3 regions of the Anoxybacillus sp. genome follow, and region 2 is predicted to be linked to each of the others. Evidence: riboswitches for the same ligand, from Rfam matches in the RefSeq annotation. Region 2 holds a riboswitch; each other region holds the start of a gene.

Region 1 (4,768 bases), on a different contig from region 2:
TTTCTTGTAGTATTGGGAATGTAAGCAAAGAGATTATTCAAAAATATATTCAAGAACAAGGTCGTTAGGGCTTACATCCCCTAGCCTAAAGGCATAGGGGTTTTACGCCCAATCTTATAAAACGGCCTTCAATTTTTGTTTATCGACGGCGTATTTTAAAAAGCGATTGAATGTCGTCTTTATCCCCTTCCCGCCTTCGCGATTGTGCGGAATGAGCGCGTGGACATGATCGATGATCAGCTCTGTCCCTTCGTCCGTCTCTTTCATTTTGACGCTCTTTAAGATGATGGGACGCGGATCTTCGACGATGACTTCCTCAATGCCGTTTCGTTGATGAGATAGCACATGCACCTCGTTTTTATACGTTCCGTTTCCGCGCGCTTTTACGAGAAAAACGACAATATCTTCTTTTCCATCTTCCGTCACGTCCATCGAATACAATTGCGGAAGTGCTTTCGGGTCGTTTACATGCTCCCATTCTGGAAACGTATACGTTTCTTTTCCGACATGTAGCGTGAAGTGACGGAGCCACTCTCCATCTTCTTTGCCACATAGCTGCACGTTCGCTTCATCCAATTTTTTCGTACACACGTCCCCTTGAGCCGACACGACCGTCATAACTGATAACAATAAGGATAAAAACATACGCGTCCTCCAAACCTTTTTTCACTTAGTATGAAGAAAAAACAGAAAAAATATGTATTGCCTTTTCTAAAAAAGACATGATATGATAATTAGAAAAACATTCGAAAGGGATGGTGAGCTATGAGACGTGTCACATTAACTGACATCTTCCTTCACCCCATCACTCAAAAATATTTGAAACGTTCAGGCGTCGCGCACGCCATCGCTACCGCATACCACGCATATCGCCTCGCCTTGCTTTATGGAGTGAACGTCGATTTAGCGACAAAAGCTGCTTTGCTTCATGATATCGGTCATTATGAATGGTACTCAAACGGAACGTGGGACTATGAAACATATAAACAAAACGATATTCATGCGATTAAAGGGGCAGAGCGAGCGCATAAGTTGCTTATTCGACTCGGCGAACACCCTCAACATGCGAAAGAAATTGCCCTCGCCATTTTGCTTCACACCGATTCGTACCTTCCAGAAGGAGAATTAAAACGAAAGCCGCTCCAGACGATCGTCAAACTTGCGGATGAAGCGGATGAAGAACCGGGCGGTAAACATCATTATCGCCAAATCGATGACGAACTCGCCTTGAAAAAAATTCAACAACTTGATCGCATGGTCGAACAGCAAATGAAGCGTGATGCGCTCGACCAAATTAGCTAAGGCTAGGCGATGTGCCTAGCCTATACATATGATAACGCCTGTTCCACATCAGCAAGCAAATCATCGGTCGCCTCTAATCCAACACTTAGGCGCAACAAGCCGTCCGTAATGCCGCGGCGATGGCGCTCCGCTTTCGGCATAGCGGCATGCGACATTTTCGCCGGATACGATAAAATCGACTCGACCGCCCCGAGACTGACCGCAAACACAGGGATGCGCGCATGTTTCACAAACGTCCGCACCGCTTGTTCGTCTTCCAATTCAAACGACAGCACCGCGCCAAACCCGCGCGCTTGATCGCGATGAATGTTATGACCTTCATGAAAAGAAAGCCCCGGATAATATACGTGCGCCACTTTCGGATGACGATGGAGAAACTGCGCCAGCTGCAACGCCGAACGTGAAGCGTAATCTAACCGAACGTGAAGCGTTTTTAACCCGCGCAACACAAGCCACGCATCTTGCACGCCAAGCACCGCACCAAACGAATATTGCAGTTTGCGCAGTTCCCTCGCCAAGCGCGCATCTTTGACAACCGCAAGTCCAGCTACAACGTCGCTATGGCCGGCTAAAAATTTCGTCGCGCTATGCAAAACGACATCGACGCCGAGATCAAGCGGACGCTGTAACACAGGCGTCGCAAACGTATTATCTAAAAACGTTAAACATCCGTGCGCTTTGGCGAGCTTCACAACCCCACGAATATCCGTAATTTTCAATAGCGGATTCGATGGCGTTTCCATATAAATGACTTTCGTGTTTGGGCGAATGTGGCGCGCTACCGCATCTAAATCAGTCATATCGACAAACGTATGCTCGATGCCAAATCGGCTCAATACATCGGTGAGGATGCGATACGTTCCACCATACACATCATCGGTAATTAATACGTGATCCCCTTTTGACAACAATAAAAACGCTGTTGAAATGGCAGCCATGCCGGAAGCGAACGCAAAACCGCTCACTCCACCTTCTAATTCCGCAATCGTCTCCTCCAACGCCTCGCGCGTCGGATTGCCCGAACGGCTATAATCGTATTTGCCGAACGTATCAAAGTCAAACTGATGAAACGTCGACGCATGATGAATCGGGACGCTAACGGCCCCCGTTTGCGCATCGATCTGCCATTTATTGTGAACGAGTTGCGTTTGCAAATCCATCCTCTACACCTCTTTCATGCGTTGAAACGCTTGAGTTAAATCAGCAATTAAATCGTCCGCATGTTCAATGCCGACAGAAAAACGCAATAGGCGATTACACACCCCGTTTGCGATGCGAACATCCTCTGGAATATCCATATGCGTTTGCGTCGCTGGATACGTAATAAAACTTTCGACACCGCCTAAACTTTCCGCAAACGTAATGAGCTGTAAACTTCGTAAAAAGGCATTCACCCACTTTTCATCGCGCACGCGAAACGACAACATTCCTCCTCTTCCCGGATACAATACGTCCGTCACATCTTCATGTTCGGCTAAAAATTCATATATCGCCTTTGCGTTTTGTTCGTGCTGGCGCATGCGAAGCGCAAGCGTCTTCATGCCGCGAATTAACAGCCATGAATCAAATGGAGACAACACCGCACCGATGGCGTTATGATACATCGCCAGCTGTTCGCACAATTGTTTTCCTTTGGCGACAATGAGCCCAGCTAGCACATCGTTATGTCCGCCTAAATATTTTGTCGCGCTATGAACGACGATATCGGCTCCTTTTGTGAGCGGCTTTTGCAGTACAGGGGTGTAAAACGTATTATCAACGATAAGAAGCAGCCCATGTTGTTTCGCAAACGCCGCGACCGCTTCGATGTCCGCTTCTTGCATTAAAGGATTCGTTGGCGTTTCTAAAAAAATCGCCTTTGTTTTGTCCGTCACATGCCCCTTCACCGCATCAACATCGCGAAAATCGACGTATGTAAACGTCATGCCGCACTTGCGCCAGCCTTTTTCAAACAAACGATACGTCCCGCCATATAAGTCGGCCGAAACGAGAAAATGGTCGCCGCTTTCAAATAGCGCAAACACCGTTTGAATCGCCGCCATGCCTGAACTACATGCGAAACCTTGATCCCCTTCTTCTAGCTGTGCAATCGCCTCTTCGACAATATGCCTTGTCGGGTTGCCGGTTCGAACGTAATCGTACCCTGTCGATTGTCCGATTCCTTCATGACGATACGCCGTTGAAAAATATACTGGCGGATTGACCGTCCCCGTCGTTGTCTCGCTTCGATTACCAATTTGCGCTAACCGTGTTTCGATATGACTCATTCGCTCTCTTCCTTTCTAAAAAAATAAAAGCCTTCAAAGAAGAAGGCTTTTTTGTCCATAGACAATCGCTTCTTCTTATCTTCCGAATTGAACGCCAATTCGCTGGATTTAGCACCTGACCGTTTCCGGCTGGTTGCTGAAGCTTCATCGGGCCAGTCCCTCCGCTTCTCTCGATAAGAACGCAAAACAATATCGAATTTTCTGATTTTTAATTAATGTACATCATTTTCAAAAACATTGCAACTGTTTTTTATCGCCTAATAATCAAGTATGTTGCCCAAGGAAAAGTTGGAGCAAAAAAGACTTGAGGCATCGCCCCAAGTCTCTTATCGTTCTGCCGCAAGGGCATCTGCTTTTGTCGGATGCACCGTTCCAGCTGGATGTTGTGGCGGGGCATAAATCGAGTACAGTTTAAGTGGAACGTTTCCCGTGTTCATCAAGTTATGCCACGTTCCCGCTGGCACGAAAATAGCCGATCCGTCCGCTACCTTCCTTTCAAACGTGAGCTGATCTTTCCTTTTTCCCATCCGCACAATGCCTTCCCCTTGTTCGATACGCAAAAATTGGTCGAGATGATTATGAATTTCTAATCCGATATCTTCTCCAACTTGAAGGCTCATTAACGTCACTTGCAAATGCGGCCCTGTCCATAGCGCCGTACGAAACATATTGTTTTGTTTCGTCGCTTCTTCTATTTGCACAACAAATGGATTCGGCCCGTAATCTGTCGCGGTTGCGCGCGGAAGCGGATACCCCATCATCGGATATGGATACATCGGCACATACATATAGCTCGGATAGTAATAATACAACATTCCCACCTCTTTCAATATCATCAATCGCTATGTTATGCGCCGTGCTTGAACAACGTCCCTAATACTTTTTTCACCCATTGAAATGAACGATATCTCCAATATAACAATGCCGATCCACACCGATCGCAAACTACTTTTTGTAACTTCAAAAATTAATTTTTCAACCTAAAAAACAGTTCATCCTCCCGCTTTTTCACCCCATTTGTCATAAAAATCACCCACAAAATTCAATTTTCCACTTTTGCATTTCCCGTATTTCCCGATTGTAATGAAATTGCCCCTTATATTCTACGAAAGGATGATCTGTATGCAATACCTCGATTTAAAAATGGATTTTATGTTTAAACAACTGTTCGGCCACCCAAGCAGAAAGTCAATCACCAT
Region 2 (9,067 bases):
ATAGCGACGTGCAAATGGTGACGGCGGCGACGGAAGAAATGACGACGGCCGTATCGGAAGTTGCACATGCCGCAACCGTCATCGCAGAAAAAACGACAACGTCGGTGGAACGAGCAGAAAAAGGACAACATATGATGAACGAAGCGTTTGAAGAAATTATGGAAACGTCTGAGCAATTCACTCATATGGTTGATCGCTTTGAACATTTACAACAACATTTAAGCGCGATTGAAAAAGTGATGCAGCTCGTGAACGGCATTGCGGATCAAACGAACTTGTTAGCGTTAAACGCTTCGATTGAGGCGGCACGTGCAGGGGAATACGGAAAAGGGTTTTCCGTTGTGGCAGAAGAAATTCGTAAACTTGCCGACCATACGGTGCAATCGCTCGGGGAAGTGCAACGAAACGTTGGAGAGTTGCGGACGATTTCATCAGAAGTGTCATCTGCCATTTATTCGACGTCGGCGACGATTCGTCAAGCGGTGAAACAAGCGCAAGAAGCGATGCCGCTCTTGCAAGACATCGTCCATGCGATGGGAGACATTCAAGATAGTACAAATACGAACGCAGCTGTTGTGGAAGAGCAAGCGGCAGCGGTAGATGAAATTTCTAGCCGCATGTCGTCGATCGCTTCATTAACAGAATACGTGCGTGAACTCGGTGAAAAAACAGGAAAAACCGTACATGCGCTCAGCAAAGCGATCGACCGTTTCCGTTTGAGCATGGTGAATGAAAATAGCGTGAAACTGTCTGCTAAAGCGCTTCTTCATTTGGCGAAGACGGATCATTTATTATGGAAATGGCGCATTTATAATATGATTGTCGGTTATGAGACGATTCGCCCGGAAGATGTCGCTTCCCACTATCAATGCCGACTAGGGAAATGGTATTTTGATGAACAGACGAAAAAACAGCTAGCTGGCACGCCAGCGTATGAAAAACTAGACGCCCCGCACGAACGAGTGCACGTCGCGGCAAAAAAAGCGGCGGAAGCGTACGCAAAAGGCGATAGAAAAGGAGTCGAAGCGCAACTTATTGAACTTGAACAAGCATCTGCCGAAGTCATTCAGTTGCTCGATGAACTGATCAAAAAAGTTGAAAAAGAACGAACGTTTGAAACCCACCTCGCGTAAGGTGGGTTTATTTTTTAACGATATGGGACAACGCAAGTGCAAAAATTAAAATGGCGCCTTTGACAATATCTTGAGCATAGTATGGGACGTTCATCATCGTTAATCCGTTTAACAACACGCCAATGAACATCGCGCCAAGCAGCGTGCCGATGACGTTCGGCTTGCCAGCGCCGAACACGGAAAAGCCGATAAATGCCGCTGCGACTGCATCCATTAATAATGGAGCGCCTGCCGACACTTGTCCGGTACCGATGCGCGAAGCGAGCACAATGCCGCCTAAAGCTGCAAACGCTCCGCTAATCATATAAGCATACGCGCGATAGCGATTGACTGGAATGCCGGTTAGTCTCGCGGCTTCGCGGTTTTCTCCCGTCATATAAAACATTCGTCCTGCTTTTGTGTACGTTAAAAAAAGATGAGCGCAAACGACGACGATGAGCATAAGCAAGACGGAAAAGGGGATGCCAAACAGCTCTCCTTGCCCGATAAATAAAAAAGAAGGGATAAATTTGCCCGGTGCTACCCCGCCTTCTGGAAGCGGCATGTCGTTATAAATCGAAAATCCTTTCGTATATGTGAGTTGGATGCCGTTGACGATATACATGACCGCTAACGTCGCCAACAAATCAGGCAGCCGAAGTTGAATGGTAAGAAACGCATTGCACAACCCGACGAGCACTCCGAGCAGAAGCGGAACGAGAAGCGCGACTAATAGCTCTTGGCGGTGTAAAACGAGCGCGGATGCGCTAGCGATCGTCGCTAAGCTCGCGGTTGAGCCGACCGATAAATCAAATCCATCAACAATGAACGAAAATGTCATCCCGACCGCCACGAGCGTGACGATAGAAATAGATCGTAAAATGTCGCTAAAGTTTGCGTACGTCAAAAAAGAGTCGAGCGTAGCGCTAAAAAAAGCGGTGACAGCGACAATCGCAACGATCGTTCCGTATTTATATAAAAATTTCACCTTTATTCACCTCCGCTCATATGATGAACGAGCTGTTCGTATGTCGTCTCACATGCTTTCACTCGCTTAATGAAGCGACCGTCCACCATGACGTAAATGGTATCGGCGATATGAAGTAGCTCTTGGCATTCGCTCGTCAAATAAATAATCGCCTTTCCTTCGTCGGCAAGCGAGCGAATCATCGCAAACACTTCTTCTTTCGCATGCACGTCAATGCCTTTTGTCGGCTCATCAAAAATAAAGACGTCGCTATTCGTTTGCAGCCATTTGCCGATGACGACTTTTTGTTGATTGCCGCCGCTTAAGTTTTTCGCAAGCGCAGTCGGCGAAGACGGACGAATACGTAACGAAGAAATGAGCGATGTAGCGAGCGCCCGCTCGTCCCGTTTTCGAATCCATTGCCACGTTGACACGTTAGACAATAGCCGCACCGTCAAATTTTTTTCGACCGTTTCGTTCATAAATAGCCCTTGTTTGCGCCGCTCTTCTGGAATGAGACAAACGCCAGCTTCAATGGCATCTTTTGGCGACGACCATGCTTGTTTTTTGCCGCGAACGATGCGTTCCCCTGTCGTTTCGACCGCAGCGATGATGCTTTCTGCCAATTCCGTTTTTCCCGCTCCAACGATGCCGGCAATGCCGACAATTTCCCCGCGGCGTACAGTGAGGTCGACCGTCGTTTTCGTTTTCGGAATGTATAGTTGCTTCACTTCAAAAAGCGTCTCTCCGCTTATTTCACGATGATGTTTTTGGCGCGCGTCCGCTTGCCGTCCGACCATATGGCGAACGATGTCTTCAGTTGCTAGCGACACATCGCCTTCGTAAACGACTGCCCCATCGCGCAAAATCGTCATGCGGTCGCACATGCGCTTTATTTCGTGCAGCTTATGCGAAATGTAAATAAACGCCACGCCTTGCGCTTTTAACTGTTCAATCATCGTAAACAATCGGTTCGTTTCTTCATCGCTTAACGAGGCGGTCGGCTCGTCTAAAATGATGTAGCGTGCGGAAGAAGAAAGGACGCGCGCCAGTAAAATAAGCTGTTTTTCATGAAGCGTGCACGCTTGTACGGGCGCATCGAGCGACACGTGTTCCAGACCGACGCGCGCAAGAAGCTGTGCGACAAATGAACGTTGCTTTGTTTTTGAAAACAACGGTTGTTTTTGCGCGACGATATGTTCGGCAAGCACATTTTCATATACGGACAAAGCAGGGAACAACGCGGCATCGACTTCTTGTACGACGTGTCCGATGCCTGCTCGTTTCGCATCTTTCGGTGAAAAAAACGTATGCGTCTTTCCGTCGATGTCAATCGTTCCGCTTGTTGGCTGCAACACGCCGGCTAAAATGTTCATTAACGTGCTTTTTCCTGCGCCGTTCATTCCTAAAAGGGCGTGAACTTCGCCCGGTTGGACATGAAAGTTCACGCCGTTTAATACGGTGACGTCACCAAATGAATGGACGATCTCATTCATCCGTAAGCCGCTCATTGTTTATTCACCTGTTGTTCTAACGTTTTCATCCATGGTGAAACCGCAACGTTCGATTGTCCCCAGCTTTGGATGTAGTTATGCAAGTCATTCATCGTTACGGATGTGTTTGGCAAATCGGAACGTTTCACTACATGCGGCTCAAGCGAGTAAATGTTTGGCGTTTTTTCGCCAGCAATTTTTTGATAAGCAAAGCGCACTTGTACGCGCCCAACTTCCGCTGGATCGGTAGCGGTCGTTGCGACCCATGGGCTGTTTGGTTGTTGAATCATTTGTAAATCTTCATCGCTTAAGTCGATGCCGTACACTTTAATTTCTGTTCGACCTGCTTGTTGAATGGCGCGCGTCGCTCCTTTGGCGAACTCATCCCACGTCGCAAACACCGCATCGATGTCGCCTTTGTTCGGATATTTTTTCAAAATAGCTTCCATTTGCGTTTGCGTATCTAGCGCTGTATTGGCGCTTGCGGTGCCGAATTTCGCCACTTCTTTTATGTTCGGATATCGTTTTTGAAACGCTTCATAAATGACGTGGCGCCGCTCCATCGGCGTAAAACCGCCGACCCAAATGGTGACAATTTCCCCTTCGCCGTTTAAATCTTCCGCTAACGTTTTTAACGTTTTCCACGCTAAGCTGTAATCGTCTTGGTCAATAACCGTGACGCCCGGAATGTTTAAGTCGTTGTCGAATGCGACGACGTGAATGCCTTTAGCGAGCGCTTTTTCAACAGGCGCTTTGAGCGCGTCGGCGCGTCCGTGGTCTAGTAAAATGGCATCGACGTTTTGGTTGATTGCTGTTTCAACGTATGAGGCCATCTTCGTTAAATCGTTGTCGGCGTTATAAATTTGCACGTCGCCGCCAAATTTCGCGACTTGTTCTTTTACGCCGGCGATATATTGCGATGAAAACGTGCCGATCGACATTTGCATAATGGCAGCAATTTTAATCGGCTTTTGTAACGCTTCTGGAATGTCGGCTTGTTCTGTTTCTCCTTTTGCTTCTTCTTTCGCTTCTTGTTTCGGCTGTTCGGCCGGTTTCGATACGGCGTCTTGTTCATTCGTGCACCCTGTTAAAAGGGCAAATATAAGCACGATGAGTATTGATAGTTTTTTCATGCGAAAACCTCCTCAAATAATGTCGGTAGCTTCGTTTTGTAGTCGCCAGACACGATGCCTTTTTCGGTAATGATGCCGGTAATGAGTTCATGCGGCGTAACGTCAAATGCAGGATTGTACACGTTCACATCCGGCGCGATGTTTACGCCAGCGATATGCGTCACTTCTTCTTTCGCCCGTTCTTCAATCGGAATGTCGTCCCCTGTTTCCGTCTGTAAGTCGATCGTCGATAGCGGAGCGGCGACGTAAAACGGAATGTTGAACGCGTTCGCTAAAATGGCTAAGCCGAGCGTGCCGATTTTGTTCGCTGTATCGCCGTTGGCGGCAATGCGGTCTGCCCCGACGATGACGGCAGAAATGCGCTTTGATTTCATCGTTTGCGCCGCCATATTGTCTGTAATGAGCGTCACATCGACGCCAGCTTGCGAAAGTTCCCAAGCGGTAAGCCGCGCACCTTGCAGCACAGGGCGCGTTTCGCAAGCGTACGCATGAAGCGTCATTCCTTTTTCTTTCGCTAAATGAAACGGTGCGAGCGCCGTGCCGTATCGGGCGGTAGCAATCGCCCCCGCATTGCAAATCGTCATGATGCGATCGCCGTCTTGGAACAAAGAAAGGGCATGTTCGCCGATGCGTCGGCATACGTCTTCATCTTCAACTTGAATGCAAATCGCTTCATGAATGAGCGTCGTTTTCGCTTCATTGACCGAGGTGGCGTTGGCGACGCTTTTCATGAGCCGGTCAAGCGCCCAAAATAAATTGACGGCGGTCGGGCGCGAGCTCGCTAAATAGTCGCGGTCGCGCTTTAAGTTGGCGTGAAACTGTGCTAAGTCGTTCGTTTCATACGATTTCGCCGCGAGCGCTAACCCGAAGGCGGCCGTCATGCCGATCGCCGGCGCTCCGCGTACGTTGAGCGCGACGATCGCGTCCCATACGTCTTTTATGTTTTTTAATTCTAAATATTCAGTCTTATGAGGCAATGCTTGTTGGTTTAAAATCGTAATATGTGTATCGTGCCATTGTACAGATTTCATCGTATCGTCTTCCTCCTAGCTGTTGACATGTACCGTTTGTTGTACGAGACGTTTGATAGCATGAATCGGCACATGTTCACGTTGCACGATGAGCTCGCGTCCGAGGCGAAGAGCGTGCCGTTTTGCTTCTAGCCGCCGTTCAAGTGGCAATTCGTCCAAATCAGCTACGTGCGCTAAGCCGATCGTGCGGCGAATGACTTCGCAACCAGCAAATCCGATCGCTTCGACGAGCGCATCGTTCATGATGTCGTCGAGCACGAAAGAAACGCGCGCATACGGTTCGTTGCTTTCTTGCCAACATGTTGTAAATGTGCGAACAAACACGTCCCACGTTTTTTCAATATGTGTAAAGAGCGGCTCGCGTTCGCTTTCATGGCGAGAGAGGGCGTTTAATAGTAAATTGGCAAAAAATTGCCCTAAATCAAAGCCGATCGGACCGTAAAATGCAAATTCTGGATCAATTACTTTCGTGTCATCGTCGCTTGCGAATATGCTTCCGGTATGTAAGTCGCCATGAAGCAACACGTCTGCTTTTGTTAAAAAGAGCCGTTTTAATTTCGCTGCTTCGCGCTTGAGTTCATCATCTTGCCAAAGCTGCTCGACATCAGCACGAAGCTCCGTTTCAAAGCTGTTCGTGTCGTGGTCAAAAAACGGGTCGGTAAAGACGAGATCTTCCGTAATTTTACATAGTTCAGGGTTTGTAAATTGTTGGGCGAGCTTCTTTTTTTGTTGTTGATTCATGCCAAAATCCGATGTATAAAACGCTGTTTTGGCGATAAATTCCCCAATATGTTGTGACAAGTGCGGGAACGTTTTTCCTTCGATCAGCCCGCGGCGCGCGATTTGTAAATGTGATAAATCTTCCATCACCGTAATCGCTAAAGTCTCATCGGAATAATACACTTTTGGTACATACTGAGGGACGTAGCTTGCGAACGTGCGCAACGCTTGGCTTTCGATTGTTGCGCGCTTTAATGTGAGCGGCCAGCTTTCACCGACGACTTTCGCGTACGGCAACGCTTGTTTTATGATGATGCTGTCGTTTGTCCGCTCGTTGACGATGCGAAAGACGAGGTTTAAGTTGCCATCGCCAATTTCTTGGCATGAAAGAAGCGCATCTTCTTGGAATAGCCCTAAGCGAATCGCGAGCGCGACCGCCTTTTGCTCTGTTAACGGTTCGTACATAGTGATTCCTCCCTAAATTAAGAAAAGCGTAAAGCGCCTGCCTATCGGCGAAGAGCGCACAAGCTCCACCGAGGAGGCTATTGCCGCCGCAGTGTGGAGCGGAGCGACTCGAGCCGATGGCGCTTGGAGCTAGACACTTCTCTGCTATGATAGAAAGTTTTCTTAAACAAAAAACCTCTTTCGCTGAACGAAAGAGGTTTGAAGTTTGCTTCGCACCTCTTATCTCTCAGCCTACTGCTGCAAGAATTAGCACCGTGCGCCATCGCCGGTTGCCGGGTTTCATCGGGCTCGTCCCTCCACCTGCTCTTGATAAGAGTATTTGTATTATTCGAATGTTTGTAACAATGAAAAAGTTTCGTGAATTCGCTTGATTCGAATCATACATCGCTTCATGCTCGTTTGTCAATCATTTTTTAAAAATTTTTTATACACATCTGGACGGCGATCGGTAAAAATCGGGATGCGCGCGCGCGCATGTTGCACTTCGTTTATATCAATATTCGCCGTAATGACCGCTTCTCGTTCATCCCCTTCTGCGACGACGTTTCCCCATGGGTCAATGATCATCGAGTGGCCGGCAAATTCGTTGTTCGGATCTTTCCCTGCCCGATTGCATGCGACGACGTAACATTGGTTTTCAATCGCGCGCGCCATTAACAACGTGCGCCAATGATGCAGGCGAACGAGCGGCCATTCGGCGACGACAAATAGCACTTCGGCACCTTGAAGCGCATGAGCGCGAATCCATTCCGGAAAGCGAATGTCATAACAAATGACGCCTGCGCCCGTCACGCCGTCAAGCGAAAATATGCCCGTCGTTTCTCCAGCTTGCAAATGTTTATGTTCATCCATCAATTTGAACAAATGGAGTTTACTATATTCGCTAACGACATGACCGTTTCGATCGACGACGTACATCGTGTTCGTTATTTGTCTTTCTGTCTTTTTCGCTACCGATCCGCCGACAATATGCACATTGTACGTTTGTGCAAGCGAAGAAAGAAACGTTTTTGTATGTTCGCCGTTTTCATCGGCAATATCGCCAAGTCTCGCTAAATCGTATCCTGTCGTCCATAGCTCGGGCAAGACGACGACGTCGGCGTCACAGGCAATTTGCTCCATGTAGCGCACGACGGTTTGTTTATTTTTTTCCGGTTCCCCAAAGGCAATGTCCATTTGTATACAAGCTATATTCATTCGTTTCACCTCAAAAAAAATTTTCTTTACATTTTGATTTTTACAATATATGATGTTTGACTAGAATTTCAACCTTTTTGTGAAGTAGGTGGGCAAAATGACGACATTTCCGCAATCTCATTTGTTGCAGCAACTGCCGAAGCAATTTTTTGCATCGCTCGTTCAAAAAGTACATGCGGTCATCGCTGACGGGCGAGATGTTATTAATTTAGGACAAGGAAACCCGGATCAGCCGACGCCGCCGCATATTGTTGCCGCGCTTCAACAAGCGGCTGCCAACCCGACATATCATAAATATTCGCCATTTCGCGGCTATTCGTTTTTAAAAGAGGCGGTGGCAACGTTTTATAAGCGCGAATATGGGGTAACGATTGATCCAGAAAAAGAAGTCGCCATTTTATTTGGCGGAAAAGCTGGGCTAGTCGAAATGCCGCTTTGTTTATTAAATCCGGGCGATGTTGTGCTCGTTCCTGATCCCGGATATCCGGATTATTGGTCGGGCGTTGTGCTCGCGCGGGCGCGTATGGAAATGATGCCGCTGCGAGCGGAAAACAATTTTTTGCCTAATTATGAGGAGTTTGATGAACGTGTCGTACAACAAGCGAAACTGATGTTTTTAAACTACCCGAACAACCCGACAGGCGCGACGGCAACACAATCATTTTTTGATGAAACGGTTTCGTTTGCGCAAAAATACGGCATTGGCGTCGTGCACGATTTCGCATACGGAGCGATCGGTTTTGATGGGAAAAAGCCGATCAGCTTTTTGCAAACAGAAGGGGCGAAAGACGTCGGCATTGAAATTTATACGTTCTCAAAAACGTACAATATGGCAGGATGGCGCATCGGTTTTGCCGTTGGTAACGCAAGCATGATTGAAGCGATCAATGTGCTGCAAGACCATTTGTACGTCAGTATTTTTGGAGCTATTCAAGAAGCGGCAGCGGTA
Region 3 (19,296 bases), on a different contig from region 2:
GCGACCGTCATAGTCGCTTATTGCAATGCTTTTTTTAATGCTGATATGTTGTCATTCATAATTGAAAAGTAATCTTTATTATGTTTTATATCATCGTTTGTACGTGCTTCTAGGTTGTGAAGAATGAGCACGTCTGCTCCAATTTCATTTTTGACAACTTCAGCAATTTTGGAAGTGACATTTTGTTCAAAGAAAATGTAACGTATGTTGTTGTCTTTTGCTGTTTGAATGATCGAAGCGAGCTGCTTTTGCGATGGTTCATTTGTTGGTGACAATCCTGTTACGCTTATTTGCTTGATGCCATATCGTTTTTCCCAATAGCCGTATGCCGCATGAGCAACAAGAATATCATTTCTTTTCGCTTCCTTCATTAATTGCTGGAACTCACTATCGAGCTGTTCAAGCTGTTGTTTTAGCGAAGTAAAGTTTTGCTCAAAATCTTCTTTTGCTTCAGGCTTCAGTTGGATGAGTGTTCGTTTAATTGTCTCAGCCATTTGAATGGAGTAGATCGGATCGAGCCAGACGTGCGGATCTACATCGTCATGATGGTGTTCATCTTCATGAGCATGTTCATCTTCATGAGCATGTTCATCTTCATGAGCATGATTTGATGGGAGTAGTTCCATCCCTTTCGTCGCTTCGACAAACTCCACTTTCTCATTTTGTAGCGTCTGAATGATGCGATCGACAAATCCCTCCATCCCTTGCCCGATGTAGATAAAAGCGTCCGCATCAGCAATTTGTTGCATCGTTTTTGCTGTCGGTTCATATGTGTGTGCATCTACACCAGGAGGGTATACGCTTTCGACTTGAACGTGCTCGCCACCAATTTGTTGTGCAAAATGTTGAAGCGGATATACCGTTGTATAAACGATAAGCTGATCATTTTTTTCCTCACTTTTCGATTCGTTCGTCTGTTCTTGTTTTGAGCAACCAAACAATGTTAATGTACTCGCAAGTGCGATAGATAAAATGTTTTTTAACTTCATTATTCTCCTCCTTCCAAAAAAGAAAGATGTTTTCTGTTGCCAGATAACATCTTTCTTGTTCCTGTTTTATTATATCGTAATCGTTACGATTTGAAAACTATGAAATAGTCGTAAATGGTGGAAGTGGATCGACAAAAGTAGACCAATCTTCTTCCATTTCTTCGTCTGTTAACAAGCATGTATCGAGTGAAGAAGAAATGACCTTTTCATCCATATCGACACCGATAAACACGAGCTCTGTCATGCGATCTCCATACGTCTCGTCCCATTTAGCACGCAATTCACGTTCTTCTTGCAATATTTGCTCGCGCTCATGCGGAGGGTACGTAGCAATCCATTCACCTGCTCCTTGCAACATAATGGACGGACCAGCTTGTGAAAGAAGGCCACACATATTGTTACGCGAGGCAAGCCAGAAAAAACCTTTCGCTCGAACGATTTCAACAGGCCAGTTTTCAAGCCAATGCATAAGCCGCTCAGGATGGAATGGACGACGGCGACGATAGACGAAAGAGGAAATGCCGTATTGTTCTGTTTCCGGTGTATGTTCTTCATTTAGCTCTTTCATCCATCCAGCAGATTGGCTTGCTTTTTCAAAGTCAAATAAACGTGTGTTTAAAATGTGATGAAGCGCTACTTTTCCGTATGTGGCACGAATGATGTTTGCTTCCGGATTCAATTTGCGCAAAAGGGCTTCCAATTCGTCCGCATCTTCTTTAGAAATGCAGTCGACTTTATTTAAAATAATGACGTTTGCAAACTCAATTTGGTCAATTAATAAATCTACAACTTCACGTGTATCAGTTTCATCCACCGCCTGCTTGCGATCTAACAACGTTTCACCAGAAGCAAAATCATGCCAGAAGCGATTTGCGTCCACGACGGTAACCATCGTATCTAACCGACATGTTGACGTTAAATCGATTCCAAACTCTTCATCCATATATGTGAACGTTTGGGCGACAGGAATGGGCTCACTAATACCGGACGATTCGATAACAATATAATCAATGTTTCCTGCTTTGACAAGTTTCTCGACTTCTTTCATTAAATCTTCCCGCAATGTACAACAAATACAGCCGTTTTGAATTTGCACAAGCTTTTCTTCTGTACGTGAAAACCCACCTTGTTTAATTAACTCCGCATCAATATTTACTTCACTCATGTCATTCACAATAACAGCAATTTTTAACCCTTCGCGATTGTTTAAAATATGGTTAAGCAACGTTGTTTTTCCTGAACCTAAATATCCACTCAATACCGTAACAGGCACTTTCATTTATTGTTCCCCTTTCACAAAGCGTAATTATTACGATTTACATTGTTTATCATAGCGAAAAAAAAGAGAAAGAACAACTATTTTTGTTCTTTCTCTGGGACAGGATCAAATCCTCCGGGATGAAACGGGTGACATTTTAAAAGGCGTTTGATCGTTAAATAGCCACCTTTTAAGGCACCGAAGCGGCGAATCGCTTCTAATCCGTAGTGTGAACAAGTCGGGTAGAAGCGGCATGTTGGCGGTTTCAGAGGGGAAATGAAACGTTGATAAAAACGAATGAGCAAAATGAATATGTATTTCATACGATACACCTACCCCTATTTTTGCTTATTGTAACATAGTTGTTTGAAGTAATTCCAATAAAAAAAGATGAAAAAAGTCGGACTTTTGTGTATGATAAAAACGTAACAATTGAAAAAGAGGTGAGAAGTATGCCTTCAGTAGAAAGCTTTGAACTGGATCATTGTGCGGTTAAGGCGCCGTACGTTCGCCATTGCGGTGTTCATCGAGTCGGGAGCGACGGTGTTGTGAATAAATTTGATATTCGTTTTTGTCAGCCGAATAAAGAGGCGATGCAGCCAGCGGCTATTCATACGCTTGAGCATTTGCTTGCGGTACATATTCGCAAGCATGCCGAGAAGTATGACCATTTTGATATTATCGACATTTCCCCAATGGGATGTCAAACGGGCTACTATTTAGTAGTTAGCGGTACGCCAACAGTCGAAGACATTATTGATTTATTAGAAGCGACGATGAATGAGGCGTTAACTGTGACAGAAGTACCAGCCGCAACAGAAAAAGAGTGCGGTCAAGCAAAGTTGCATGATTTAGAAGGAGCGAAGCGATTGATGCGCTATTGGCTATCACAGCCAAAGGAAGAATTGAAAAAGGTGTTCGGTTAAAAAATAAAGGTTCAGGCCCTATACGTCTGAACCTTTATTTTTTCAGTTGGCCATTTATCAACTATGCTTTCGAAACTGTTACAACGCTTAAGATGTCCACATGTTATCTGAATGCGAAAACATATTATTTTCCAAAAAATTTTTTGTTTGCTATAATGAAGGAGGGGAAAAGTTATGATTGAGGAGGGAACGAGGATGAAAGAAAAATTAATTGACATTGTCAACAAACAAATTGCGAACTGGAATGTGTTATACGTAAAATTGCACAACTACCACTGGTATGTGAAAGGACCGCAGTTTTTTACGCTGCATACGAAATTTGAGGAACTGTACAACGAAGCAGCGCTACATATTGATGAGCTAGCAGAGCGGTTGTTAGCGCTAGGTGGAAAACCGTTAGCGACGATGAAAGATTATTTAGCGGCAGCTTCTGTACATGAAGCAAAAGGAAATGAAACGGCAGAAGAAATGGTAGAAGAAATTGTTCGTGATTTTGAAACGATGATCCGAGAGCTAAAAGAAGGTATGAATTATGCCGGAGAAATTGATGATGAAACGACAGGGGATATGCTTTTAGGCATTCATCAAAGCTTAGAAAAACATGTTTGGATGTTAAAATCTTTTCTCGGATAAGGCGGATTTACCGCCTTTTTTTGTATAAAAAAAGAATACCGACTCACACTAACCGTAAACGAACGGAAAAGAGGTGGGGCGATGAAAAAGACGTACTATATTTCGGTGGCGCGCGGCGAAATTTCGCAAGTAAAAACGGCTTCGCCGTGGGATTTTCGCATTGAAGCGACGGACGAACAAATTATTCAGTTGCGTGAATATTTTGATGAGATGTATTCATCGGATTGGCAATCATTTTGGCGTGCGCATGTGCCATATGTACAATATCATTATGACCGCCCGAATGACGGTTACGATCACGCAATGAAAAAAGTGTATGGACTTATTTATGAGCTTGGGGATGAAGAAGCAAAACAACAAATTGAAACAATGGGGATCATTGAACATTGAAAGCTGTCGCCAATTGTTCTGTATGGTACAATGAAGAAAACATGCAGTTGAGGGTAGACGGCGATGATTATATTTCAAGATTATTACGGATATGATGTTCGACTGTCATTTTCTGACCATCCTTTTTCACGACGTCCAAAACATGTTTTTGTCATTTGTCGTTACGGTAACCATTGGTTATTGACAAATCACGCAGTACGTGGATTAGAGTTTCCGGGTGGCAAAGTAGAAGAGGGAGAGACGGCGGAAGCGGCAGCTATTCGTGAAGTAAGGGAAGAAACTGGCGGCATCGTTCAAAAAGTGACGTACGTTGGACAGTACGAAGTAAACCGCCCGAATGAAACGATCGTAAAAAATATTTACTTTGCCCATGTTCATACGATTGAGCAAAGGCAATCGTATTTTGAGACGAACGGTCCTGTGCAAATGAAGCATATGCCAGATGACATCGTGGCGGATGAACGATTTAGCTTTATTATGAAGGATAAAGTATGGGCATGTACGAAGCAGGAGTTAAAACGGCGAGGTTTGATTTAAAAAATCCCCTCGCCGTTTTAACGTGTAGCGAGAGGTTACGAGCGTTTGACTAACTTTTTCTCGAGCCAGCTGACAAGTTGGTACATGATGCTCGAAAGTAAAGCAATCATAAGTAAACTTAATAAAACGAGTGTGAAGTTAAACACTTGGAACCCGTAAATAATCATATAACCGAGTCCTTGTTTAGAGACGAGGAATTCACCGACAATGACACCGACCCAAGATAAACCGACGTTTACTTTTAACGTTGAAATGATTGTAGGAAATGAAGCGGGTAAAATAGCTTCTATGAACCATTGTCGCTTCGTTGCGCCGAATGTTTGGAGCACTTTTATATAATTTGCATCGACTTCTTTAAACGATGTATAGACGACAATGGTTGTAATGATGATCGAAATGATCGCCCCCATAGCTACAATGGATGTCATATTCGGTCCGAGTGCGACAATTAAAATTGGCCCAAGCGCCACTTTTGGCATCGCGTTTAAAATGACTAAATACGGATCAACGATTTTTGATACACGTGGAAACCACCAAAGCATCGTAGCGAAACAAACACCGATAATTGTACCAACGATAAAGCCGAGTACAGTTTCTGTCAATGTTACTGTTGTATGCGCAAGCAACGTATGATCGCGTAGTTTGGTAATTAACAAATGCCAAACTGAGGATGGCGAGCTGAACAATAGAGGGTCGATCCAGCGGAAGCGGCTCGCTATTTCCCATAAGCTAAAAAATAAAACCATAATCATGATTTGAAAAAGACGGACGATTCGTTTTTCTCGTTTTTCATGTGATAGATGTTGATCATATATGCGTTGTAGCCATTCATGTTTGTTCAATGTTCTCTAACTCCTTCCAAATCATTTGAAAGAGCGGTGAAAAATCTGGATGTTGACGAGCTTGAAACGGCGTGCATGCTTTTAATGAATCTGGAACGGTAACGATTTTTTGAATTTTTCCCGGCCTTGCGGTAAATAAAACGATGCGATCGCTCATCGCAATAGCTTCGCCAATATCGTGCGTGACGAGAAGGGCGGTTTTGCGATATTGTTTTAACGTCTCCCATACGAGGTCTTCAAGCTTCAGTTTTGTTTGGTAATCAAGCGCCGAAAACGGTTCATCTAACAATAAAATTTTTGGATCAGTTGCGAGTGTGCGCACGAGTGCAGCGCGCTGGCGCATCCCTCCGGACAATTCATTCGGGTAACGGTCGTCCACATCACGCAGCCCGATTTGGTGTAAAAGAGCGAGTGTTTGTTTTTTTGTTTTCTCACTATATTTGCCTGTGAGTTTTAATCCGAGTGTGACGTTTTGCTCGATTGTTTTCCATGGGAACAAATAATCATGTTGTAGCATATATCCGATCGTTTGACGCATCGTTTGTATTTCTTTCCCTTCAATAAGCACTCGTCCTTTTGTTGGTTCAATCAATCCGGCAATGATGGAAAGGAGAGTCGTCTTTCCACAGCCGCTTGGGCCGAGAAAGGAGAGAAATTCTCCTTTCTCAACAGTAAGTGAAATACGATCGAGTGCTAATATGGCTGAATCGTTCGTTACGTAGGCGTGCATTACTTGATCAATTGTTAAAATAGGCATGATGTTCACCTACTTTTTCGCGTTTTCAGCAAACGATGTATCGACTAAGATAGAGTGATCCACGTACGACGGTAATTCATTTGCATCTTTCATGATGTTTTGCAGATGGTTCCATTCTTCCTCATCTAAAATCGGATCTGTAGCGTATGAGCCTTGTTTTTTATAGCGATCGACGACTTTTTCAATGAGCGCGACATCCGTATTTTCAAAGTACGGCTGAATGACCGTTGCGATTTCTTTGGCGTTATGTGTTTGCACCCATTGTTGTGCTTTGTAAAGAGCTCGTGTGAATTTATCAATCACATCTTTGTTTTTTTCAATGAAGCTTTGTTTTGCCATAAATGTCGTGTATGGGAGATGACCAGATTCCGTCCCGAATGAAGCGACAATATATCCTTTTCCTTCTTGTTCAAACACGCTAGCAGTCGGTTCAAATAGTTGGACGAAATCACCTGTTCCGCTTGCAAACGCATTAGCAATATTGGCAAATTCAATATTTTGAATAAGGTTTAAGTCTTTATGTGAATCAATTCCGTGTTGCTTAAGCACATACTCTCCGACCATTTGCGGCATGCCGCCTTTTCTCTGTCCTAAAAATGTACTTCCTTTCAATTGGTCCCATGTGAAGTTAGCAATCGGTTCGCGTGAAACTAAAAATGTTCCGTCTGTTTGTGTCAACTGGGCAAAGTTGATGACCGGATCAACAGCACCTTGGCTATATACGTAAATGGACGTTTCCGAACCGACGAGCGCAATATCCGCTCCGTTCGATAAAAGGGTCGTCATCGTTTTATCGCCGCCCCACGTTGTATTTAGCTCAATATGAATCCCTTCTTCAGCAAAAAAACCTTTTTCAATAGCAACATATTGTGGTGCATAAAAAATGGAACGGGTTACCTCTGCAACGCGCAACGTTTTTACATCATTTGATGAGCAAGCTGTAAGTAAGAACATGAAAATAATGAACAAAAATCCCCATTTTCGCATGCGTTTCCCCTCTTTCCTTTCGTTTGCTTTATCGTATGCGCCTAACGAAAATGTGTGAATGCCCTAAAAAGAAAACCGTCGAGCATATACATAGCCCGACGGTTTAGTTAATGGAATGCAAGGCGATTAATTCATATGTAACGATCGTTGTCCCGTTTTCAAGAACGAGTTTTTTGACGACAGCTTGTCCTGTCGCTTCTCCATGCTTTGTTCGCCTTACTTCTAACGGAATATCCATTGGATATAAGCGATATCCTTCCTTCTCTAAAATAAATAAGTTATGCTCGATCCGTTTTTCCTTTCCGTTTGTGACAATCATCGTTTGTACCTCTAATGGCATGCCCATGTATTTCACCCCATACTGTGCGCTTTTACCTTCATTGAAACATATTTATTACGAATGTACAACTACATCGTACAAGTTGATATCAAATAGTAAAAATAAATCATATGATCAGGTAATAAATTTTGTTGACAGGACGAGAATGTAAATGATACGATGGCAATAAGCTTAAAAGAGAAATGTATGAATATTCGTTTCTTTTAAGTGAAGTTTTTACGTATGAGGGGAGTTTTTTATTACATGAAACAATTTCATTCATTCGGGTGGTATGCAGCTCGTATCGCTCCGTATTTGCCCGAAGAAGCGTTTCGTCCTGTTCCGTCTCGATTGTTTGGTGGGCTTGCTTACATGTTCGTTTTAGTCAGTAGCATTATGACAATTTCTCTACTTGATCTTCATTGGGCGTGGAACGGATTGCTTTCTATCGTTATCGGTTTTTGTTTTGCGGGTTTAGGTTTTCTAGGGCATGAAATTTTGCACGGGACAGTTGTCAAACGGGCATGGCTTCGTGATTTGTTAGGAGGGATTGCCTTTTTGCCGCTTTGTACAGGACCGAAGCTGTGGAGAAAGTGGCATAACGCCACACACCATGTGCATACACAGCATGAGGAGCTCGATCCTGATGCGTGGCCGACGATCAAACGTTTAGCTCAAAGTCGTTTTCTTCGTTGGGTTTATCGCATCCCGTTTCCGATTCGTGCGTTTTTCTCGTTTTTGTCATTAGCAGGGATGTTTACCGTTCATTCGCTTCATATGCTTCTTCATTTTTGGAAGGAGTTTGAGCGCGGAAGTCGTCGTGCTGTATTTTGGCAGTTTGTATTGCCATGGTCGGTATGGATTGGTTTGCTTTTTGCGATTGGCATTGAGAAATGGATATTCGCGTTTGTTCTTCCTTTGCTAATTGGCAATGCGATTGTTATGGGATACATTTCAACGAACCATCGTTTAAATCCGCTCGTTCCGGTCAACGATCCGTTAGCGAACAGTTTAACAGTTATCGTTCCGAAGTGGGTAGATGTGTTACATTTTAACTTTTCCCACCATACAGAACATCACTTATTTCCAGCGATGAGTTCAAAATATTATCCGTTAGTGAAGCAATATATTAAACAACTATGGCCGGATCGTTATCATGAAATGCCGATGACGAAAGCGTTAATTGCGCTATGGAAGACACCGCGGCTTTATCATGAACAAACGGAGCTGATCGAACCACGTGAGGGGCATGTGTACGGAACGCTTGGAAACGGATTAAATATAGATGACATTTCATATAAAGGAGAAGAAGAACATATCACTATAAAAAAAATGGCTAAGCAAAAATAGAGCGTCGTGTATCGGCGCTTTTCTTATATGTTGAGGGACGTGGCAAAATACGCCACGTCTTATTTTTTTCGTTGGAACATGAGGGGGAGTTCCAAATGATATTCGTGTAAAAACGGTTCGTTCGTTAATATTGCTTCTGTTTGACCGTCATATACGATCGTTCCATCAGCGAGTACAATTGTTCGTTCACAACATTCAAGCACAAAGTCAAGATCATGTGTTGTAACGATTTTTGTGTGAGGTAATGATCGAACGAGTTGAATAAGCGCTCGTCGTGCTTTCGGATCTAACGCAGCTGTTGGCTCGTCCATGAGCAATATGTTCGGTTTCATCGCAAGGATAGTAGCGAAAGTGACGAGACGTTTTTCCCCTTCTGACAAACGATATGGCGGTCGGTCTTTCACGTGTATCGCTCCGACGCTTGTTAAAGCATGTATGACTCGTTGCTTCACTTCTTCCTCATCCATACCTTCATTGCGAAGCGCAAAGGCGACATCATCGTAAACGGTCGGCATAAATAGTTGGTCGTCCGCTTGTTGAAACGTAAAGCCGATCGTGCGGCGAATATCGCGCAGCGTCTGCTTAGATAGGCGCATATTGTTGATGATGATCTCCCCTGCTTGTGGCATATACAGTCCAACAAGCAACTTTAATAGCGTTGATTTTCCTGCCCCGTTTGCTCCGATCACACCAATGCATTCCCCGGGCTGAACAGAAAAGGAAACATTACGAATGGCTTCATGACCATCTGGGTATATGTAACAAATATCCGATACGTTTATTATCATATGATCACCAACCGATAAACGATGAACAATCCAACCAATATACATGTATATACGATGTCTTTCATTGTCCACCGTTCTATTTTGATATGGAGGCGTTGAATCGAAAAGCCGCGCAATGTCATCGCCTCATATACGCGCTCAGCACGTTCAAATGTTCGCAACAGCAAGTGTCCAACAAGCGATCCCCAAACGGATAACTTGATCGCACGATGTTGGGGTGCGCGCAACATATACGCTTGATGAAGTGTTTTTGCTTCTTCTAAAAATAAAAAAATGTAGCGATATGTTAAAAGTAATTGTATAACGAGCAAACGAGGAATGCGTAACGAAAGAAGTGCTCCTGCGAGTTGCTCGATCGGGATCATGAAAAATAATAGTGCTGTTGCCAGTACTGCAAGTACATTTTTCAGGAGAAGTGTAGCAAACGCCAGCCATCCTGCTTGAATATGCCAATGAAATATGGAAATATGCTCGTCTATAAAAAGTAATTGAGACATGCCAACCGCTATGATGAAAGGTAACGAGACGAGCAACATGTTTTTTATACGGCGGATAGAAAGGCGATAAACAATGATTATGACGGTCGGGTAGAGCGATAACGGAATGAGTTCTACAAACGCGTACGAGTGGAACGAGGCGACGATGACGATATACGTAAATGTCGCAATAAGCATGCTTAGCGGATGCATCATATGTCGTCGCGTTTCAACACTTGTTATCATGTTCATCGCGTTTGCTTTCTCCATTTTTTCATCATGTACGGTATGATGAGCACGAATGCAACGATACATGCACCGATGATGCCAGAAATGCTTGTCCCAATGTTTAGCCATCCGATCGATGCGTCTGCGCTTTTCAAATTGTAATCGGGCAACAATGCAAATAATTGTTGAATCGATTCCAATGCGCCATGAATGGCTGTTGTTGCATGTAGCTCGTCTGTGCCAGCCGTGTGAAAAATAGACCATGCTAATCCATCAGGTTTGGACGAAGCTATAGATGAAAAAATTCCGCCGACTATTAAAGCAAGCAAACCAATAGTTGCAATCATTCGATTGACCGGAATATATGTCGTTGTCGAAAGCTCCGGCTTTGCTTTCATCATGAAAGTGATGACAGCAGCAGTAGCTATGCCTTCAACGACGCCGATCGCCAAATGAATCGGTTGCATAAATAATGTGAAAGTGGTAAAAGGCAATTCGACTTTCCCGGACAGCAACGTTTGCACAACGACGCTAAATGAACCGAGTTGCAATCCGATGACCGCAGCGATAATGGACGAAAACCATACGTTCATTTGACGAACAAGTCGTTTGTATAACGGATACGCAATGAAGCATGTGTAAAACCCAAGATTGAACACATTGCATCCGAACGCTAACAGTCCACCATCTGCAAAAAAGAGTGCTTGAATAAACAAAATGACTGCCAAAGTTAAAAACGCTGCATACGGACCGAGCAACGCTGCAAGCAGCAATCCGCCGCCTAAATGTCCACTTGACCCTGTACCCGGGATGGCAAAGTTAATCATTTGTGCCGCAAATACAAATGCTCCGAGCACCCCCATAAGAGGTAGCTTTTTCTCATCCGCTTCGATGTTTAACTTTTTTAATGAATAGCTTGCTATTCCCGCGGTAGCCCCCCACATCGCTATTCCTACCGCAGGTGAAATAAGCGCATCTGCCATATGCACCACAAATCCCCCCTTGTGTCTTATTATAGAGGATATATGTCATTGAAAGCCATTTCATTTTTCTTTTTCGTTTGGTTGTGATACAACGTTTCTTTTTTTGTCACAAATCCCGCTTTTATCTTTGTCGTTTATGCGAGATGACAAAAATGAAAAAGCTGCCGATAAAAATAGGCAGCTTTTTTTGTTATGCAATTGGTCCACCGAGTTGTTCAATACGCGGATCAACATTCGTAAATTTTTTAAAGTTTTCGCGGAATTTAGCCGCAAGTTGTTTAGCTTTTTGTTCGTATGCTTCCTTGTCTTCCCATGTGCTTTTTGGCTGCAACACTTCATCAGGGACACCTGGGACATGGAGAGGAATATGCAAGCCGAAAATTGGGTCTTGAACGGTTTCGACGTTGTTTAATTCTCCTTCTAACGCTGCTTTCACCATGGCGCGCGTATAAGATAGCTTCATTCGCTCGCCAACCCCGTATCCACCACCGGTCCAACCTGTGTTTACTAAAAATACTTGAACGCCATGGGCATCGATTTTTTGCCCGAGCATTTCCGCGTAACGCGTTGCAGGAAGCGGTAAAAACGGTGAGCCAAAGCATGTAGAAAACGTTGCTTCAGGCGATGTTACTCCGCGTTCTGTGCCAGCGAGTTTGCTCGTGTAGCCGCTTAAAAAATGGTACATCGCTTGTTCTTTCGTTAGTTTGCTAATTGGTGGCAATACACCGAACGCATCTGCTGTTAAAAAGACGATTGTATGTGGATGACCTGCGACGCTCGGTTGAACAATATTGTCCATCGCTTCGAGCGGATACGCAGCGCGCGTATTTTCAGTAAGCGTCGCATCATCGTAGTTTGGTATGCGCGTGTCTGGATCGACGATGACGTTCTCTAATACAGAGCCGAAGCGAATGGCATCGAAAATTTGTGGCTCTTTTTCGCGCGATAAATTGATGCATTTTGCATAGCAACCGCCTTCGATATTAAAGACGCCGTTGTTCGACCACCCGTGCTCATCATCGCCGATTAAGCGACGGCTCGGATCGGCAGAAAGAGTCGTTTTTCCTGTGCCGGATAAGCCGAAAAAGAGTGCGACATCTCCTTCTTGCCCTACGTTTGCTGAGCAGTGCATCGGGAAAATTCCTTGTTCCGGTAATAAAAAGTTCATTACAGAGAAAATGGATTTTTTCATTTCGCCAGCATATTCCGTTCCACCAATGAGCACTGTGCGACGTTCAAATGAGATGATAATAAACGTTTCTGAACGTGTGCCGTCTACAGCTGGATCAGCTTTAAACGTTGGAGCAGAAATGACTGTAAATTGCGGCTCGTGCGTTTTTAGTTCCTCTGCTGTTGGACGAATGAATAATTGATGAGCAAATAAATTATGCCAAGCAAACTCATTCACTACTTGAATAGGTAAACGATAAGCTGGATCGGCACCCGCAAAACCGTTAAATACGAACACTTCTTCTTTTGTCATTAAATAATCAACGACTTTATTGTAAAGACGATCAAACACTTCTTCAGAAATTGGCTGATTAACTGTTCCCCAGTCAATTTTATGTTTAACAGATGGTTCTTCAACGATATATTTATCTTTTGGGGAACGGCCTGTATATTTTCCGGTCGTTGCGCAAACAGCACCGGATGAAGTGAGAATGCCTTCTTGACGAGTTAACACTTTTTCTACTAATCGTGGTACAGATAAGTTATGAAAAACCCCATCCCTTTGTAAGAGTGTTGATGATTTGTTTGTCAATTCAATGGAATTCATTGGACAAAACCTACCTTTGTTTGATTTATTCTTCATGTAAAAAGTATAACACATTTTAATAAATAATCCATACTAATTCATGTATTTTTCTTGAATTTATTTTCAAGATCATTGTGGCATAAAAAACGTTGACTCGCTTCGTATAGATGTGATATGATGCTGAAATGAACGGATACTCTTATCCCGAGTTGGTGGAGGGGGACAGGCCCGATGAAACCCAGCAACCGTCACATGCGTGAAAAGGTGCTAACCTGTGGCAAGGGAACGCCCTTGAACGATAAGAGTGAAAGGCGCAGACAAATGCAAAAACCTTTCCTCTGAGGGAAAGGTTTTTTTCACGATAGACCATAATAAGAGGGATGAGTACCGTATCATTTGCCACTATACTGAGGAGGAATGTTTAAATGCCTAAACGTCGTCTGTTTACATCTGAATCTGTAACGGAAGGGCATCCGGATAAAATTTGCGACCAAATTTCCGATGCGATTTTAGATGCGATTTTAGCAAATGATCCAAATGCGCGTGTTGCATGCGAGACGAGCGTAACGACAGGACTTGTTTTAGTGAGCGGAGAAATTACGACATCTACATATGTAGATATTCCGAAAATTGTTCGCGAAACGATTCGTGAAATTGGCTATACGCGTGCGAAATACGGTTTTGATGCAGATACGTGCGCCGTATTAACGTCAATTGATGAGCAATCACCAGACATTGCGATGGGTGTTGACAAAGCGTTAGAAGCGCGTGAAGGACAAATGACAGACGAAGAAATTGAAGCGATCGGTGCAGGGGACCAAGGATTAATGTTTGGCTTCGCGTGCAACGAAACGAAAGAGCTTATGCCGCTTCCAATTTCGCTCGCCCATAAACTTGCGCGCCGTTTATCAGAAGTGCGTAAAGAAGACATTTTACCTTACTTACGTCCGGACGGAAAGACGCAAGTAACGGTCGAGTACGATGAAAACGGTAAGCCTGTGCGCATCGATACGATCGTTGTTTCTACACAACATCATCCAGAAATTACACAAGATCAAATTGTGCGCAACATTAAAGAACACGTCATTAAGCCTGTCGTTCCAGCAGAATTGATCGACGAAAACACAAAATATTTCATCAACCCAACAGGTCGCTTCGTAATCGGTGGTCCGCAAGGCGATGCAGGCTTGACAGGACGTAAAATTATCGTTGACACGTACGGCGGTTATGCTCGTCACGGTGGTGGAGCGTTCTCAGGAAAGGATCCAACAAAAGTGGATCGTTCGGCAGCATATGCCGCTCGCTATGTAGCGAAAAACATCGTTGCGGCAGGTCTTGCGGATAAATGTGAAGTGCAGCTAGCGTACGCGATCGGTGTTGCGAAGCCAGTATCTATTTCGATTGATACGTTCGGAACAGGTAAAGTATCTGAAGATATTTTAATCGAAGTTGTTCGCAATAACTTTGATCTTCGCCCAGCAGGCATTATTAAAATGCTCGACCTCCGTCGCCCGATTTATAAGCAAACAGCAGCTTATGGTCACTTCGGTCGCACGGACATTGATCTTCCTTGGGAGCGTACAGATAAAGCGGAAGCATTAAAACAACAAGCGTTACAGTTAGCGAAGTAAGCAAGAGAAGAGGGTTACATCATGTAACTCTCTTTCTTTGTTAAAACAGCGGGGTGGGACAATGTGTGGATTCGTTGGTTGCATATATGATCAACCAAGGCAAGTATGTGATGAATGGAAAAAGACGTTCCAACAAATGAATGATATCATTACTCATCGCGGACCGGACGATGAAGGATATTTTTTTGATGAGCATGTACATTTCGCATTTCGACGTTTAAGCATTATTGATTTAGAAGCAGGCCATCAGCCGCTCTCATACGAAAACGACCGATACTGGATCATTTTCAATGGAGAAATTTACAACTACATTGAACTGCGTGCACAGCTCGAGCAGAAATATACGTTTGCGACGCACTCAGATACAGAAGTGATATTAGCGTTATACGCTGAAAAAAAAGAGGCATGTGTGCAACAATTGCGCGGCATGTTTGCTTTTGTTATTTGGGATAAAGAAGAAAAAACGGTATTTGCTGCGCGCGATCCGTTCGGGATTAAGCCGTTTTTTTATGCTGCCCAAGGTGATCGTTTCCTCGTTGCTTCGGAAAAGAAAAGCCTTTTGTTAGCAATAGACGGGGATATCAACAAAGAAGCACTTCACCATTATTTAACGTTTCAATATGTTCCAGAGCCGTTGACGATGACGACAGGCGTCTGTAAGCTAAAGCCAGGCCATTACATGGTAAAAAAAATCGGCGAACAACCGATATTTGTTCGCTATTTTACTCCATCGTTCACGCCGACAAATCAATCGGAAGAAAAGTGGATTGTAGATATTCGAAACGCCCTTATGAAGTCTGTTGAAGTGCATATGCGCAGCGATGTACCAGTCGGCTCTTTCTTATCTGGGGGAATCGATTCTTCGCTCGTTGTCGCCATGGCGAAACAATTTCATCCTCATCTTGAGACGTTTTCCGTCGGGTTTGCTCATGAAGGATTTAGTGAGATTGACGTAGCAAAGGAAACAGCTGAAAAGCTAAATGTTCGACATTATAGCTATATAGTTTCCCCAGAAGAATATGTACAACATTTGCCGCACATTATGTGGCACATGGATGATCCTCTCGCTGACCCAGCAGCTGTGCCTCTTTATTTTGTTGCTCGTGAAGCGAGAAAGCGTGTTACCGTCGTATTATCAGGTGAAGGGGCAGATGAACTGTTTGGGGGATACAATATTTACCGTGAACCACATTCGTTACGTTTCTTTACTTATCTTCCGAAGCCGGTGAAGCATATGCTGCGCGCATTCGCCCGTCTTCTTCCGGAAGGGATGAAAGGGAAAAGTTTTATCGAGCGTGGTACGACGCCGTTACGTGACCGATATATCGGCAATGCGAAAATGTTTGAGGAGAAAGAAAAAGCTCTTATATTGAAAGAATACAAGAGTCATCTGGCATATACAAACATCACGAAACATTTGTATGATGAAACGTCTTTGTATCATCCGGTTGAACAAATGCAATATGTTGATTTGCATACATGGTTATGCGGTGACATTTTATTAAAAGCTGACAAAATGACGATGGCTCATTCACTCGAATTGCGCGTCCCGTTTTTAGATAAAGAAGTGTTCGATGTGGCTAAGCATATTCCCGCTCATTTGAAAACGAAGAATGGCACGACAAAGTATATACTGCGAAAAGTGGCGGAAGGACTTGTGCCAGATCACGTATTATACCGTAAAAAACTCGGTTTCCCTGTTCCGATTCGCCATTGGTTAAAAGATGAATTGTACGATTGGGCAAAAACGACCATTCAACAAAGCGAAACGGATGACGTATTCCATAAACATGTTCTTTTACAGTTGCTTGATGAGCATGCGACAGGAAGGGCAGATTATAGTCGGAAATTATGGACCGTGCTTATGTTTATGATTTGGCATGCCGTATACGTAGAGGAGAAGTATGATTTCTTCAAAGAACACGTTGCCATCCGCTCTCATGCGTAATGAGAGTGACGCGTGTGAATGACTTGCTCGTAGTGGGAAAGAAGTTCGCTGAATATGTTTTCCCAGTCTTTCGTCTGGGCATATTCGCGAGCGGCTTTCCCCATTTGTTTTCGTTCCTGTTCATTTTCAAGCATATATTCGATTGCTTTTTTCCAATTATTTAAATCATCAGGGGGACACAATAAACCTGTTTGTTGTTCCTTTACAATTGTTGTCACACCACCACGGTTCGCGCACACAGCAGGAGTACCAGATGCGAAAGATTCTAACACAACATTTCCAAATGTTTCTGTTGGGGATGGAAATGCTAGTATATCGGCGGCTGCATATGCTTCTGCCAACTGCTCTCCGCTTAAAAAGCCAGTAAACGTTACATTGTTAGGAGCATTTTGTTTTAGTTGTTCTCTTAATGGGCCGTCACCGACGATGAGCCAATGGATAGAGGAGGACATTTGCTTAGCAAGTTGAATAAGTAGATCGACATTTTTTTCGCGTGCTAATCGGCCAACGTACAAAACGATATGTCGTGCAGTAATATTGTATGTTTTTCGAAATGATTCGTTATTTTCGCGAGGATAAAATGCTGTACAATCCACACCGCGCGGCCAAATATGCAAGTTTGTAAACCCGTGTTGTTGCAAGTGTTGAAGTGTTTCTTCAGAAGGGACAAAAATTTTTTTGGCAGAGCGGTGAAACCAGTGCATATAGCGCCAAAGCCAAGGGGACAAAAAATCGAGATTGTAGTATTGTAAATATTGATCGAAATGTGTATGGTATGAGGCGACAAAGGGGATATTCATTTTTTTTGCATAATGTAAACCGCATAAACCGATGTTAAAAGGAGTAGCAACGTGAATAAGCGTAGGCTGAAAACGTTCTAATTGTTCCCGTACAGCTATGACATTTGGAATAGCTAAACGACATTCAGGATAGAGAAAAAAACGAAAACTTTTCAGATGATAAATAGAATTTGTAAAAAGATAATCTTTCCGCGTTTCGGGAGCGAAAACGCGGAAGTCGATTCCACGAGATTCTAAGAAGTCGACCCATCTCTTTAATGTTCGGGCGACGCCGTTCACTTCAGGGGCAAACGTGTCAGTAAATAAAGCAACTTTCATGACGATTCCTCCCTTATAAAATAACAGAAAATGAAGCGACGCCAAACAACGTACCGAGCATACAACCGGCAAGCACATCAGAAGGATAATGAAGCCCTAAGTAAATGCGCGACACAGCAACGCTAACAGCAATAGGTAAAAGACAAACAGCAAGAGTTGGAGCGTATAGTAAAAACGGAACGATGACAGAAAACGCAGCTGTTGTATGTCCAGAAGGAAATGAATGATCGGTTAATGGATTTTTTGTTACTCGCGTATGGCGAAGCGAAATATAAGGTCGTTTACGTGGGTACATTTTTTTCATGACTGCGACAGGGATATGACTAAAAGCTAATGCAGCAGCACTCGCTATGGCGGCATCTCGCCATTCATCTTGCAGCAGCCAAATGGCTAACAAGACGGCTGTAATTGAAAAAGTTGCTCCCCCGACATGTGTAATGGAACGAAAGTATATATTCATCCATTTGCGGTCGAAATAACGATTAATGCTGTAAAATAATTTACATTCCCAATCGTACCACTTTTGCAACATAAGCCATTCCCCCTAACTTTATGATAAAATACGTATGTTAAGTAAATAATAAAACAATGTAAAAATACCACGCTTATTTGCTGCGTGGCTTGCTAGCTTGAAGCGTCTTGTAATATTGTCCTTTTTCTACGTACTCACGGCGAATGCGCGCCATTTCGTGCTCGTCTTCTTCTGTTAATGGCCGGATTACTTTTGCTGGGCGTCCGAACGCAAGAGTGCGTGGCGGTATTTTCTTTCCTTGTGGAACGAGGCTACCTGCACCGATAAAAGCACCTTCACCAATTTCGGCGCCGTCCAAAACGATCGACCCCATACCAACAAGGGCACCTTTTCGCACGATTGCGCTATGTAAAATGACTTGATGACCAACGGTAACATCATCTTCAATGATGAGCGGATTGTTTGGGCTTTGATGCAGGACAGAATTGTCTTGAATGTTCACACGATTGCCGATGATCGTTGGTGCAACATCCCCACGAATGACGGTGTTGAACCAAATGCTCGTTTCTTCTCCGATCGTTACATCGCCTGTAATAGTAACGTAATCTGCAATAAAGGCGGAAGGTGCAATGTTTGGTGTATGTTCTTTATATGGATAAATCATTTCACTCGTCCCTTTCAGTTCAGTTTGTTATATTTAGTGTACAAATTTTTCGTCTATTCGTAAACATAAAGGAGGGGAAGTACATGTGGAAATGGGAAGGAGAAAACGCAAAAGGAACGATCGTCATCGTTCACGGTGCCGCTGAACATCACGGTCGGTATAAATGGCTTATTGAAATGTTTCGCACGCACGGTTTTCATGTCGTTGCGGGAGATTTACCAGGGCAAGGAACGACGTCGCGCAG

What was found. A riboswitch is a leader RNA that binds a small molecule or an ion and turns the genes downstream of it on or off. The one in region 2 is predicted to bind S-adenosylmethionine.
Region 1: it holds a riboswitch for S-adenosylmethionine, as region 2 does, so the genes downstream of both, V7Z64_RS11580 (methionine biosynthesis PLP-dependent protein) here and mtnK (S-methyl-5-thioribose kinase) in region 2, are expected to answer to the same signal.
Region 3: it holds a riboswitch for S-adenosylmethionine, as region 2 does, so the genes downstream of both, metK (methionine adenosyltransferase) here and mtnK (S-methyl-5-thioribose kinase) in region 2, are expected to answer to the same signal.

Annotation. Positions count from the first base shown of each region.
Region 1 covers NZ_DAITON010000146.1:90-4,857, reverse strand. The annotation lists gene tnpA (IS200/IS605 family transposase) at 1-68, shown strand, start outside; gene V7Z64_RS11595 (hypothetical protein) at 115-645, opposite strand; gene V7Z64_RS11590 (HD domain-containing protein) at 766-1,302, shown strand; gene metC (cystathionine beta-lyase) at 1,323-2,462, opposite strand; gene V7Z64_RS11580 (methionine biosynthesis PLP-dependent protein) at 2,466-3,569, opposite strand; SAM riboswitch class I at 3,642-3,749, opposite strand; gene V7Z64_RS11575 (cupin domain-containing protein) at 3,896-4,381, opposite strand; partial or broken gene V7Z64_RS11570 (PD-(D/E)XK nuclease family transposase) at 4,692-4,768, shown strand, end outside.
Region 2 covers NZ_DAITON010000019.1:1,000-10,066, forward strand. The annotation lists gene V7Z64_RS03670 (methyl-accepting chemotaxis protein) at 1-1,133, shown strand, start outside; gene V7Z64_RS03675 (ABC transporter permease) at 1,141-2,100, opposite strand; gene V7Z64_RS03680 (sugar ABC transporter ATP-binding protein) at 2,103-3,590, opposite strand; gene V7Z64_RS03685 (sugar ABC transporter substrate-binding protein) at 3,587-4,705, opposite strand; gene mtnA (S-methyl-5-thioribose-1-phosphate isomerase) at 4,702-5,736, opposite strand; gene mtnK (S-methyl-5-thioribose kinase) at 5,752-6,921, opposite strand; SAM riboswitch class I at 7,138-7,237, opposite strand; gene V7Z64_RS03700 (carbon-nitrogen family hydrolase) at 7,324-8,118, opposite strand; gene V7Z64_RS03705 (pyridoxal phosphate-dependent aminotransferase) at 8,216-9,067, shown strand, end outside.
Region 3 covers NZ_DAITON010000004.1:2,314-21,609, reverse strand. The annotation lists gene V7Z64_RS01020 (metal ABC transporter substrate-binding protein) at 18-989, opposite strand; gene V7Z64_RS01015 (GTP-binding protein) at 1,087-2,268, opposite strand; gene yidD (membrane protein insertion efficiency factor YidD) at 2,346-2,570, opposite strand; gene V7Z64_RS01005 (S-ribosylhomocysteine lyase) at 2,700-3,173, shown strand; gene V7Z64_RS01000 (Dps family protein) at 3,369-3,806, shown strand; gene V7Z64_RS00995 (hypothetical protein) at 3,888-4,196, shown strand; gene ytkD (RNA deprotection pyrophosphohydrolase) at 4,260-4,733, shown strand; gene V7Z64_RS00985 (ABC transporter permease) at 4,769-5,575, opposite strand; gene V7Z64_RS00980 (ABC transporter ATP-binding protein) at 5,562-6,332, opposite strand; gene V7Z64_RS00975 (ABC transporter substrate-binding protein) at 6,342-7,319, opposite strand; gene V7Z64_RS00970 (DUF2584 domain-containing protein) at 7,423-7,665, opposite strand; gene V7Z64_RS00965 (fatty acid desaturase family protein) at 7,903-8,988, shown strand; gene V7Z64_RS00960 (energy-coupling factor ABC transporter ATP-binding protein) at 9,048-9,821, opposite strand; gene V7Z64_RS00955 (energy-coupling factor transporter transmembrane component T family protein) at 9,773-10,504, opposite strand; gene V7Z64_RS00950 (energy-coupling factor ABC transporter permease) at 10,501-11,469, opposite strand; gene pckA (phosphoenolpyruvate carboxykinase (ATP)) at 11,654-13,240, opposite strand; SAM riboswitch class I at 13,416-13,524, shown strand; gene metK (methionine adenosyltransferase) at 13,645-14,850, shown strand; gene asnB (asparagine synthase (glutamine-hydrolyzing)) at 14,912-16,798, shown strand; gene V7Z64_RS00930 (glycosyltransferase family 4 protein) at 16,789-17,916, opposite strand; gene V7Z64_RS00925 (phosphatase PAP2 family protein) at 17,930-18,448, opposite strand; gene V7Z64_RS00920 (gamma carbonic anhydrase) at 18,522-19,052, opposite strand; gene V7Z64_RS00915 (alpha/beta hydrolase) at 19,136-19,296, shown strand, end outside.